2 regions of the Paenibacillus sp. LjRoot153 genome follow, and region 2 is predicted to be linked to the other one. Evidence: a T-box and tRNA genes for the amino acid it is inferred to sense, from the RefSeq annotation. Region 2 holds a T-box; the other holds one or more tRNA genes.

Region 1 (6,645 bases), 780 kb from region 2:
GCTGTATGCAGCTCTGCAGTCTGGCGCCAAAGGGGTTATGAGTGCTTCAGCGAATGTGGAGACGGAGAGGTTTGTTTCGTTTATCCGCAGCTTCGTTGCCGGGGCACATGAAGACAGTCGACGAGAGTTCGAGGAGCTGCTTCCGCTGATTCGTCTCCTTTTTCAAGAGCCTAATCCGGCTCCGATCAAATGGCTGCTTCACCAACAAGGAGTTATCGGCTCAGGCGCATTACGATTGCCGCTATTACCGGTGACTGAGGGGTTACAAGCGAGATTATCAACTTATTTGTAAGAAGTAAGGAGCGATTGCGAAATGAATCGAACAAGAGTGTTTACGGGCTCACCCTGGGAGCCTGTGGTCGGGTACTGTCGAGCCATTCGCATAGGGGACCGAATCGAGGTCGCTGGGACGACAGCGATGAAAGACGGAGAGGTTGTTGGCGTGGGCAATGCCTATGAGCAAGCTCGATTCATCCTTCAAACGATTGAAAAGGCACTCCAAGAGCTCGGCGCACAGCTATCTGATGTGGTGCGAACGCGGATGTTCGTGACGGATATATCGTTATGGGAAGAGTTCGGCAGGGCGCATGGGGAGTATTTCCGAGATGTGCAGCCTGTTGCGACGATGGTCGAAGTGAAGGCGCTGATTGACCCGAAATTGTTGATTGAGATAGAGGTAGAAGCGATTGTGACGGAGGCTGGGTAGAGAGTGGCAGTGTGTGATCAAGGAATGAATGGTGAGTAGAGTAGAGTAGAGTAGAGTAGTCTGTAGTGAGTTGTGTTTAGAGAGTAGTGTGTAGCGAATAGCGGATAGATGGATTTTATCCATCTATTATCGCAGCTTTCTGATGTTTTTATAGAATTGATGGAAAATGTGCAGCTAATTTCAGTTGGTTCGAACAAAATCCTCCGATTCGCCTGGTTTAGCTGTAGAAAATCCATTTATTTCAAATTCGAGGCCGAATAGCGTAATTTAGCTGTATTTATTCCATTTAAATGGAAGTGGAACTATAGAAAATAGCCTTGTCCTCCAAGCGATCAACAATAAAGCGCCACAACTCACTAGCATCGCGAAATTGATTTCGCGGGTAGAGAGGTGTAGCGCTTTTTATTTTACGAGTGTCGACTAACCTACACGTTTACCCAAAATGATTAAATCCCGCTCAACGCCATCTAACTCAGCAACGCCAGGCAAATGCGCCCAATTCGTGAATCCGAATTTGCGGAATAGCTGTAAGCTCGGCTCATTGTGCCCAAAAATAAAACCTAACAAAGACTTGAGCCCCAGCTTGGGACTAGCTTCAAGCGCTTGTTCCATCAAGTAGCGTCCAATGCCTTGGCCGCGACATGCTTCATCCACGTAAATACTGACTTCCGCAGTTGCGTTATAAGCGGGTCGTCCATAGAAGGACTGAAAACTCAGCCAGCCACAAATGCCGTTCTCATTTTCAAGCACCCATAGTGGGCGGAAATCGGCAGAGTGTTCGTGAAACCAGAGCTCGCGTGAAGCTGTTGTGACGGGCTCTGTATCGGCAGTAACCATGCGTCCTGCAATCGTGGAATTGTAGATACGTACGATTTCTGCTAAATCTTCCAATTGTGCATCACGCATGTGTAATGGACTTCCCATAGAAATTACTCCTTTTACCCTAACTTAGTTAGATTCTGTTGCAGTTGCAGCCAATGCAGCTAGCTTCATCCAGTAACGACTAATCGTCTCAGTCCCATTGTCCCAATTCATCAAATGGAAATGCTCATTTGGAGCATGGAGATTCTCCCCTGGCAGGCCAAAGCCCATAAGCACGACAGGCGCATCCAATACGCGCCCCAAAACTTCAACAATCGGAATCGACCCTCCGCTGCGTGTATATACAGGCCATTTACTGAAAGTTTCTTCATAAGCTTCTGCCGCCGCAACCATAACTGGCTCATCAATAGGTGTAATGAAGGGATTCCCTCGCAATTGACGATCTAACGTAATCGACACACCAGGAAGAGATTGTGCATGAATATGGGCTTGGACCAGATCCATGATTTCCTCAGGAACCTGCGCAGCGACTAGGCGACATGCAATTTTGGCAGTAGCACGATTCGGAATGATTGGTTTAATTCCCTCCCCCTGGAAGCCGCCACTAACTGATGTAATTTCAAGAGTAGGCCGGGACGTCGTTTGTTCGTAAAAGGAGAAACCTTTCTCCCCATAAAGCTCCGTGACGTTCAAATCCGTGCGAACCTTGCTTTCATCAGGCTCAACCTGCTTGAACGCTTCGCGCTCTTTGTCCGAGAGTTCGATAACACGGTCATAGAATCCTTGTACAGCTACACGTCCATTCTCGTCATGAAAGGAGCTTAATAGCTTAGTCATTGCGTGAATTGGGTTCTGTACCGCACCGCCGAAAAGACCAGAATGGAGATCACTATTAGCGCCATCGATCGTGATTTCGAATCCGGCTAAGCCGCGAAGTCCATACATGAGTGCTGGTTTACCAGGACCGTGCATTTGTGTGTCGGATAGTACGATGGAATCAGCTTGCAATTTAGCAGCATGCTCTTCAACAAAGGATGGTAGATGCTTACTAGCAATCTCTTCTTCACCTTCTATGCAGAATTTCACGTTAACCGGAATCGACCCATGTGTTTGTAGAAAAGCTTCAACAACCTTTACGTAAAGTAACAATTGGCCTTTGTCATCCGTACTTCCGCGACCGAACAGCTTATTATCACGGATTAGGGGTTCAAAAGGAGGCGTTTCCCACAACTCTAATGGCTCAGCGGGCTGCACATCATAATGACCATAAATCAGCACTGTCGGTTTGCCAGGGGCATGCAACCAATCCGCATAAACCACAGGGTGACCTTTCGTAGGCATGATTTCAATATTTTCAAGTCCGGCTTTTTGTAAAGACTGGGCAGTCCACTCCGCGCATTTCAGTATATCCGGTTGATGCTGGGCAACTGCACTTATGCTTGGAATCCTCAAGAAAGCCATGAGTTCTTCTATGTGTTCATCCCTATGCGATTGTAGGTAGCTTTTGATTGTTTCAATCATGGGTGTTTTCTCCTTTTTTCAACTGACAAAATGGTCTACATCACTTAACTTCCCCAAAAGCAGGGAAATTCCTGCTATTCCTGTAAACCGTCACATTTTATTTGTTATTTGGTCAATTAGAACGGCTTTCTTCATATTTGAGATCATCTTTGGACAATACTGCTAATAAGAGATCCTTTATATGGATAAGCTAAAAGTAACGATCTGACTATAATGGAGGGACACGCATGAACTGGATATATTGGGCGAAATTATACGATTCGAAGTTTCAAGCGGGCTGTTTAGCGAAACGTATGGAAGAAGATTGGTGGATCTATGGGTATGAGTGCCCGCAGGAAGTTGAGGTTTATAAGTCGAAAAAAGGACGCTTTGGCGTTAGATACAACACATAAATGATTTGATTATGCATAAAATTAACGCTTGACTAAGCCATCTCCGTTGGTGTATATTTATTTTTGTCGCTGTTGAGCGGCATACATGACGCGGGGTGGAGCAGCTCGGTAGCTCGTCGGGCTCATAACCCGAAGGCCGCAGGTTCAAATCCTGCCCCCGCAACCAAATTTCATTAGGGCCTATAGCTCAGTTGGTTAGAGCGGTCGGCTCATAACCGATTGGTCGGGGGTTCGAGTCCCTCTGGGCCCATAGTACGGAAACCCTTGGTATATAAGGGTTTTTATTTATTTTAGCGACGAAAGCAAGCCTCTCGCTCTCATCAAGCTTTGATGGGAATGAGGGGCTTGTTTTTGTTTGTGCACACTTGTGCGCACATGCGTTTATCATTATTGCTTCAACTTTTTAAGTATGGTTACCCAGATTCTCAAACCTGTCACCCAGAGCGTCACAGCGGAGCCAAAACCGATAAACGTAGAAATCGCAATGAGAGATACATCACCGATCGTGGCGTTAATAGGTAAAAATAATGAAATGATGCCTAGTATACTCATTACAATACCCGTACCATAATAAAATTTTTCTCGAAACAATGAGGCTAAAGGGAAAAAATGGATACCAACAATGATCGCCATAATAGGGAAAAAGACTTCAAAATGATCGAGTGTATTGCAAATGACACTTGCAAGAAAGATCGCAAGTCCTTCCAAACCAAATATCAAGCCGAATTTTCGATTAATTCGTTTCCAGTCTTCTCTTTCCTTCGGTGTTACAGTATGATTTATGCTACGAGATTTAACAAATAGTGAAATGGCTCCGCTCAGTAAGATCAATGTTATTATTGCTGAAAGAACAAGTGGCCATTGAGCTACAAGTTGATGTGAACCAACAATACCAATGGAAGCCCAGAGTGCACCAAAGAAAGTCATGAACATGACGCCATTCGCTGCTCCTATGACAGCTGATTTAGACAATTTTACAAATTCACTCATTATTCATCAGACTCCTATCATTTAATTTTAGTTTCTGCGCTGTCTCCGAAAGAGTTAATACTTTGTTAATAATCCATTTAGATGGATTCAATAAGCGTATACTAAAATAACTAGTAAGGAAACGTTTCCCGCAAATTGTTTTAAAAAAGGAGAAGAGAAATGAAACTTAGCAAAAAATCAATTACAGTACTTTTTTTTACGGTTGGAGCTTGTCTATTTGTATCTACAGCATTCGCTGATGCGCTGCTTGGATCCGGATACGATCGGTTGAAGGATTCAGTGAAAAATACGGCGTCGGTGATGGAAAAGGGTCTTAACAACTATACGGTTGAGACGATGTATACACTGAAAGACAATGATAAAATTTTGCTGCAATCGTCCAATTTCATGAAAATGGATACGGTAAATCAAGTAAAAGAGAATAACGAAGTAACGAAAAACGGCAAAGGTGAAACGACCTCCAGATATTCGTATGCCGACAAGAATCAAACGATTGACAAAAACGAATTGGACAATACATATTATGTATTTGATCATTCGGCGGAAGTGAACCAAAACCGTAAAGGTCCAGCCGATTTCGATAACCCTTTTAAAGAAAAGGGAGCAACTGAGGTTGAGAAAATCGTTGACGCTGTTGTTGGCTCTTTGAAAGATTATGTACAAGTTGAAGAAAGCGCAAATGGAGGTAAAGTGTTCTCAGGTAGTTTGTCAGAGGCACAAGTGCCGGCCATCGTGAATGCAGTCTCCTCCTTCGGTATCAAGCAAATGCTGGATAATGAAAGAGATTTACCAGCTATAGAGAGCGATATTTTTGTGAAAAAGGTTGTAGGTACGGCAAATGAAAGTAAAGATGGTTATCTAGAAAATCTGACGGGTGAGATCACGCTGTCAGGAAAAGATAAAAATGGGGTTCAGCATGACTTAAACCTCAATGTTATGTTAAAGCTGTCTGAGATTGGCAGTACAAAGATTACTATGCCTGATTTAACTACAGCCAAGGTTGAGAAGGTTAGTCGTTCTAGTGGATTCAGCTCTAAATATGTAGGAACCTATCAAAATGATATTATTTTGGACAAAGACGGTAAGTTCATGAAGATCGGCGAGCGAACAGTTAAAATCACAAGCGTAAATGGCGACAAAGTATCAGGTACGTATTCCGAAACCGTAAATCCTGGTTTTGAGGGCGAGTATCCAAACAAGGATGTATTTAATTTCGAGTACAATCTGTCGACGTCTCCAACGTTTACTTACACGGACTCGAAGGGTGAACAGAAGCAAGGGATGATTCATCCAAGCATGGCAGGTAAGATTTATTTTGAAATGAATCTAGAGATTAGCGATAAAAATGGTTACAAACAAAGCAATAGTATGAAGCCTTTCTATGATGGAGAATTTAGTCGCGTATTTGAATAGAAATGATTCTCAGGAGGCGGCGGATAGCGGCTTCCTGAGATTTTTTAGGGAGATGATGAATTGACAGTCAAGGCGATTGAAATAACGGACTTAACCAAGTCATTTACGAATGGCAGAGGAATCAGCGATTTGAATTTAGACGTAGATCAAGGTGATATTTTCGGTTTTCTAGGACCTAATGGTGCAGGGAAGACAACAGCGATGAAGATGATTACAGGACTCATGAAGCCGGATCGTGGCGATGTGAAGATTTTCGGAGCGAGCGTGGCAGAAGACTATGTCAACGCAATGAAACATGTCGGATGTATCATTGAAACAGCGGAATCGTATCCCTATTTGACGGCAAATGAAAACTTGAGACTGTTTGCAAGATTTTATCCTGAAATCGATCAGCGAAGAATTGATGAATGTCTTGAAATCACGGGGATGCTGAAATATAAAAATGAGAAATCACAAAAATTTTCGCTCGGGATGAAACAAAGACTGGGGATAGCGGCGGCGATTCTGTCGAAACCGAAACTGTTAATTTTGGACGAGCCTTTAAACGGACTGGATGTCGAAGGGATGCTGGAGATGAGGAAGTTGATCAAACAACTTTCCCAGGAAGGCACGACTTTCTTTATATCCAGCCACTTGATTCACGATGTGGAATTAACGTGTTCGAGAATCGGGATTATTTACGGAGGCAAGCTGGTTAATGTAGAATATACCCAACATATTCTGTCATTTTATTCGTCGCTTGAGAATTATTTTGTTAGTGAGGTGGACAGGAATGGTAGGGTTTAAAGCTGCATTTATGAA
Region 2 (6,645 bases):
GGGTCTTCTGCTGCCAGAGAAGGTGTATTTCTTCGACCGAGCAAGGCGGAGCAAAGAATGGACCGTCATCCTTGATATCGACCAGAGCGGTTCCATGGCGGGCTCAGTCATTTACGCCTCTATTATCGGTTCGATTTTCGCCAGTATGCCTGCATTGGATACCCGCGTGGTGGCATTTGACACAGAGGTTGTGGATTTAAGCGAGCAATGTGCAGCGGATCCTGTTGATATGTTGTTTGGCATTCAGCTTGGCGGGGGGACGGATATTAACAAATCCATCGCCTACTGCTCCTCTTTTATCGCAGAACCTAAGAAGACGTTGTTTATCTTGGTCTCGGATCTCTATGAAGGCGGCAACCGAACAGAGATGATGCAAAGATTGATCGACATGTACCAATCTGGTGTGAAAACAATCTGCTTACTCGCCTTAACGGACCAAGGCACTCCTTCTTACGACGATGTTGTCGCAAAAAAGCTGGCGCAGCAGGGCATTCCATGTTTTGGCTGCTCACCTGATAAACTGCCTGAGTTGATTGAAGGCGCTTTGAAAGGGCAAGACCTTTCCGTACTTGCCGAGCGTGTGAAGCAGGGGCAGAAGTAGTAGAATCTTTAGAGGTAGCGACAGTAACGACGATAATAGAGGTAGCAGAGGTATTAACAGGAAAATATACAGCTATTTCAGTGAAATTTCTTTGAAAACTCGATTTAACTGTAAAATATGTAGGTAAATTCAATATTTTAGTCCATTTTAGATAAAATAGGTAAAAATAACTACAGGTTATCCATCTATTCTATGTTTGTTCAGATAATTCGAATATTTAACTGTATAAAATCCATCTATCCATCAGGCGCATAAGAGATTTGAGTAATTCGCACATAATTCTGACATGTGCAAAAAATAACCGACCGAGCACCAGCTCAGTCGGTTATTTCTATTTCTGATTTATTTCAACTGCACCCTCATAGAGGATCTATACATGGTCGGAGAAATCTCCACAAGCTTTAGGAAATTACGACTAAAGCTGGCAAACGATTCGTAACCGACTTCAAAAGCGATATCCGTTACCTTCATTTCGGTCGTAGCTAACAAACTACAGGCGTGTCGAATCCGAGTTTCCTGAAGCAGAGATACGAAGGTCACGCCAAGATGTTGGGTTAAGATTTGCGTCACCCTGGAAGGATGACAATGGAAATGAGCGCCGATGAGCTCCAACGTGAGCGGGTCACGATAGCGAGTATGAATGTAGCGAAGTATTGCCCATGGTAATGCGGTTTTGGAAGGCAATACGGATATATTCGGCTGTACATCTGAGCTGCTCGGGTGAAGCCTGTGAAGAAACGCAAGTATGCGTTGGAGCTCTCCTTTCAAGAGAAGGGGCTGCCATATATCAGCGGATTGTTCATATTCACGGAGCATGCCTTGCAGGTTATGTCTTACGATCTCACATTGTTCAGCACTCAGGTCATAGTGAGTTAGAAACGGATTGTTATCCGAAAGGAGCAAGCGCTCCGCTGGATCCCCAAGCAGCTCTAAGCCAAACATACAGTTGAACAGAATGAGTGGACTACCGGGATTAGCCGTGATTTCGTGCACTTGATAAGGAAGCAGAAGGGTGAAGGTTCCAGGCTGCATAGTATGTATTTGTCCATTAACGGTTTCATATCCGTTGCCCTCAACAACCAAAGAGAATTCCAAGAAATCATGGCGATGACTAGGAAAATGCTGATCAACCCGATTAATCGATAAATGAAAGGGGAATGCCCCGATATTGGGATAATCCGATAATTGCTTATTGATGGGAAATGTCATGAGAATCACAGCCTATTCAAGAAATGAGAGGTTTGTTCAAGGATTGATAGGAAACCTGCGCACACCTATTGTAACCTATTGTTATACAAGATTGAAGGAGGAACTCTCATGACCTTAACCATTGGTTCATTAACATCAAGTTCTGTTATAACAAGACATCCTGCTAACCCTATCCTTACGGCAGATTCCGTTCCCTATCCTACAGCGCTTACATTCAACGCTGGTGTTACCAAATTCCAAGGCCAATATATCATGGTGTTCCGTAATGACCACGGCTCCGTCAATGATCAAACGTTAGAGCCTTCGCATACGACAGATTTAGGCCTTGCCTACAGCAAAGATGGCATTCATTGGGATGTACAGTCGAAACCATGTTGGAAGTTGTATGACGAGGAAATCACACGTGTTTACGACCCTCGACTAACGGTGATGGATGGTCGTGTTTACATGTGCTTCGCAGTCGATACGCGCCACGGTGTTAGAGGTGGGATCGCGGTAACAGATGATTTTGATAAGTTTGAAATTTTGTCCATGTCAGCACCAGACAATCGGAATATGGTACTGTTTCCTGAGAAAATTAACGGCAATTATGTACGTCTGGAACGTCCTTTCCCGGTGTACAGTCGTGGGAAAGATCAATTTGATATTTGGCTTTCGCAGTCGCCTGATCTCAAATACTGGGGAGAAACGGATCTCGTCTTAGGTGTTGAACATGTGCCGTATGCGAATGATAAAATTGGACCTGCCGCACCACCAATTCGGACGTCTAAGGGATGGTTAACGACGATCCATGCCGTTGATATCGATCCAAACCGTGGTAAAAATGGCTGGGAGCCGACGTGGAAAAAGCGTTATACAGCGGGAATTATGCTGCTTGATTTGGATAACCCGAAGAAGGTTATAGGACTTTATAAGGAGCCATTATTAGCACCCGAAGTTAACTATGAAACAGATGGGGGCTTCCGGAATGATGTCATTTTCCCGGGCGGCATGATTCTTGAAGATGATGGTGAAGTGAAAATCTACTACGGAGCAGCGGATACTGTTGAGTGTTTGGCAACAGCGCATGTGGATGACTTAGTGAAGTTATGTTTAGAAGGAAATGAATAACGCCTGTTGACATTTGCTGATGAAGATGTGAGAATGAGTTAACTGAATGTTCGAATAAATTCATTGACGAGAAAGAGTATAGGGAGCCCTTGTTCCACAGAGAGTTGGCGCACGCTGAGAGCCAATGTTCAAGACTTCGTAGAAAATCCTCTCCGAGAAGGAAAGCTGAAGCATGTGAGTAAGCTGACCCGGGTTCCAGCCGTTACTAAGGATGCGTATGATGGTACGTAGTTAGAGGTGTCGTAAGATTATGTTATTGATAATCTTTACGGAACTAGGGTGGTATCGCGAGATGAAATCTCGTCCCTTATGGGACGGGATTTTTGTGTTTTTCACACAACCTTTTCGTCAAGGAACGAACGTTACGTTGGATGAAATGAGAGGATGGGACCTATGAGAAAAGTGGATGTGAAAGAAAAGGCTAGGACGCGAGAACTCCGAGTTCTTGAACAGTGGAAACAGAATGACACATTTCGAAAATCGATTGAAAATAGAGAGGGACAACCCAACTTTGTTTTTTATGAAGGTCCCCCAACAGCGAACGGTGAGCCGCATATCGGGCATGTGCTGGGACGAGTAATCAAAGATTTCATCGGTCGCTACAAAACGATGTCAGGCTTCCGTGTCATACGCAAAGCAGGTTGGGATACACATGGGCTTCCTGTTGAGCTAGGCGTAGAGAAAAAGCTTGGTATTTCTGGCAAACAGGAAATCGAATCCTATGGGGTCGCCAAATTCGTGGAGGCGTGTAAGAGCAGCGTTTTCGAATATGAGAAGCAGTGGCGTGAAATGACCGAAGCGATCGCATACTGGACGGATATGGAGAATCCTTATGTCACACTAACCAATGATTATATCGAAAGTGTTTGGCACATTTTATCTACGATTCATGCGAAAGGGCATCTGTATAAAGGTCATCGTGTAAGCCCGTATTGCCCGGATTGTCAAACAACACTCAGCTCTCACGAAGTTGCCCAAGGTTATGAAGATGTGAAAGATTTAAGTGCCACTGTGAAATTTACAAGTAAGAACGCTGATGAACACTTTCTTGCATGGACGACTACCCCATGGACGTTGCCTGCCAATGTCGCTTTAGCTGTAAATAAAGATGTGGATTATGTCAAAGTCAAACAAAATGGTGAAGTCTACATTGTAGCAAGTAACCTTGTCAATACCGTCATCAAAGGAGAGTATGAGCTCCTATCTACACATAGAGGTTCTGAATTTGTGGGAACTCCTTATGTGGCACCATTTGATTATTTACAAGTAACGAAAGGACATATCGTCGTAGACGCGGACTATGTTAGCGACACTAGTGGGACGGGGATTGTCCATATTGCGCCAGCTCATGGGGAAGACGATTATCGCACAGTACGCCAGCATGAATTGGATTTCGTGAATGTTGTTGATGCGAGAGGTCGTTACGTCGATCAAATCTCCGATTTTGCCGGTCGATTTGTGAAGGATTGTGACATCGATATCGTTAAAAGCTTAGCTGAACGTGGTCTTTTGTTCACCAAGGAACGTTATGAGCATAGCTATCCATTTTGCTGGCGCTGTAAATCGCCGCTACTCTATTACGCGACGGAGAGTTGGTTCATCCAAACAACAGCTATTAAAGATCAGTTGATCGCGAACAACAGCCAAATCACTTGGTATCCTTCCCATTTGCGTGAAGGCCGGTTTGGGAAATTCTTAGAAGAGCTCGTTGATTGGAATATCAGCCGGAATCGCTATTGGGGTACGCCACTCAACGTTTGGATATGTGAAATCTGCAACGCAGAATATGCACCACACAGCCATAAGGACCTCCGTGATAAATCAATAGATCCGATCGAGGAAAGCCTTGAGCTGCATAAACCTTACGTGGATCAAGTGAAGTTGCGATGCGCTTGCGGCGGTTCGATGCATAGAACCTCGGAAGTCATTGACGTTTGGTTCGATAGCGGCTCCATGCCATTTGCCCAGTATCATCAGCCATTTGAACACAAGGAGCTGTTTCAAGAGCAGTATCCTGCCGATATGATCTGCGAGGGAATTGATCAGACGCGAGGCTGGTTTTTCAGCTTGTTGGCAGTCTCTACTCTATATAATGGGCAAATCCCATATAAAGCCGTCTTATCAACGGGGCATGTTCTGGATGAGAATGGACAAAAAATGTCTAAGAGCAAGGGCAACGGGATTGATCCTTGGGAAATCATTAACGAATTTGGCACAGACGCATTCCGTTGGGCATTGCTATCCGATAGTGCTCCTTGGAGCAGTAAGAGGTTCTCCAAGCAAATTGTCGCCGAGGCTAAATCTAAGGTTATTGACACGATCAACAACACGCATGCCTTCTATGCCTTGTATGCGCAAATTGATCAGTATCATCCAGATGATTATCCGCAAATAACCTCCGTGAATGTGTTGGATCGATGGATTTTATCTAGATTAAACAGCACTTTGCACAATGTAGTAAAAGGACTAGAATTCAACGATTTCTTGAATCCCGCGAAGCAAATGGAAGCTTTCGTAGATGAACTTAGCAATTGGTATATCAGACGTTCGCGAGATCGGTTCTGGGGAAGCGAATGGACCGAGGATAAACTAGCAGCTTATCAAACCTTACGTCATGTTCTGTTAACACTCGCACAACTGATTGCTCCCTATACGCCGCTCATTGCAGATGATCTATATGCTAATTTGGGAGGCAAGGGAAGTGTACATCTGACCGATTATCCGACAATGGATGAAACGTTGCACGATGTATCGTTAGAGAAAGACATGGAAACCGTGAGGCAAATCGTGGAATTGGCTCGCAATATCCGAAATGAAACAGGGATCAAAACCCGGATGCCGCTGTCGGAGTTATACGTTTCGTTTGACAGTGCGTGTAACATTGGAGGATTTGAAGACATCATCCAAGATGAGATCAATGTTAAATCGATCCAAATCGTAGCTAGTGATGTCGGATTTGTTCGCTTCACTTTCAAATTAAACTTGAAAGCAGCAGGTAAAAAGTTCGGGAAATTCGTGGGACCCGTGCAAGCCCAGTTGAAGCAGTTATCTACTCTAGAAGCTAAAGCAGTGGTAGACAATGGCTTCCTGGATGTAAACATCGAAGGTGAAGTCCTGCACATTCTGCTAGAGGATTTACTTATTGAAAAACAAGCGAATGAAGGTTACGCCTCGGCATCGGGTTACCAAATGACCGTTGCCTTAAACACAACCTTGACGGAAGAATTAGAACAGGAAGGCTTGGTTAGAGAGGTTATTCGTGCAATTCAAGATTATCGCAAAAAGATAGGACTCCCGATCGAGAAACGCGTCGATCTTGTTCTAGATGTAGATGTACAATTACAAACAGCTTTAGTACGATTTGACCATGTCTTACAAGAACATGTATTACTGAACAGTGTTCGATATGCTTCAGAGCCCAATATGGAAACCGTTTCGTATGGTGAAAGCAAGATCAGATTATTAATCCGGTAAAAGTACGAATAGGGCAGCTTAGAAGTGAATGGCGCAACAAATCGCAGGCACGATTCATTCTCTGGGAACAATGGATCCTACCTATTCGCTACGAGCGAAGAACAACCAGATTAAATTATCGTTTCGCGGTAAGTAAGTAACATTTCCACTTCACCTACAATATGATGGGTCTAGACATATACTCAATTGAGGTGAGCGAATGGCAGTCGTAAAAGCGAGAAAGCAGGATATTGACATGTTGGCAAGGTTGC

What was found. The T-box of region 2 lies ahead of ileS (isoleucine--tRNA ligase). A T-box ahead of a tRNA ligase gene usually reads a tRNA of that ligase, here a tRNA-Ile.
Region 1: it has a tRNA-Ile gene. The T-box ahead of ileS (isoleucine--tRNA ligase) is inferred to sense a tRNA for this amino acid. The anticodon was not compared.

Annotation. Positions count from the first base shown of each region.
Region 1 covers NZ_CAXUQH020000001.1:3,596,133-3,602,777, forward strand. Annotated here, with positions in the region: gene dapA (4-hydroxy-tetrahydrodipicolinate synthase) at 1-292, shown strand, start outside; gene ACSQ8P_RS15025 (RidA family protein) at 314-706, shown strand; gene ACSQ8P_RS15030 (N-acetyltransferase family protein) at 1,127-1,630, opposite strand; gene ACSQ8P_RS15035 (dipeptidase) at 1,655-3,049, opposite strand; gene ACSQ8P_RS15040 (hypothetical protein) at 3,277-3,441, shown strand; tRNA gene ACSQ8P_RS15045 (tRNA-Met) at 3,531-3,607, shown strand; tRNA gene ACSQ8P_RS15050 (tRNA-Ile) at 3,618-3,691, shown strand; gene ACSQ8P_RS15055 (DUF7010 family protein) at 3,829-4,431, opposite strand; gene ACSQ8P_RS15060 (hypothetical protein) at 4,591-5,844, shown strand; gene ACSQ8P_RS15065 (ABC transporter ATP-binding protein) at 5,905-6,630, shown strand; gene ACSQ8P_RS15070 (ABC transporter permease) at 6,617-6,645, shown strand, end outside.
Region 2 covers NZ_CAXUQH020000001.1:4,379,053-4,385,697, reverse strand. Annotated here, with positions in the region: gene ACSQ8P_RS18760 (VWA domain-containing protein) at 1-601, shown strand, start outside; gene ACSQ8P_RS18755 (AraC family transcriptional regulator) at 944-1,810, opposite strand; gene ACSQ8P_RS18750 (glycoside hydrolase family 130 protein) at 1,919-2,920, shown strand; T-box leader at 2,975-3,231, shown strand; gene ileS (isoleucine--tRNA ligase) at 3,314-6,394, shown strand; gene ACSQ8P_RS18740 (cell wall hydrolase) at 6,594-6,645, shown strand, end outside.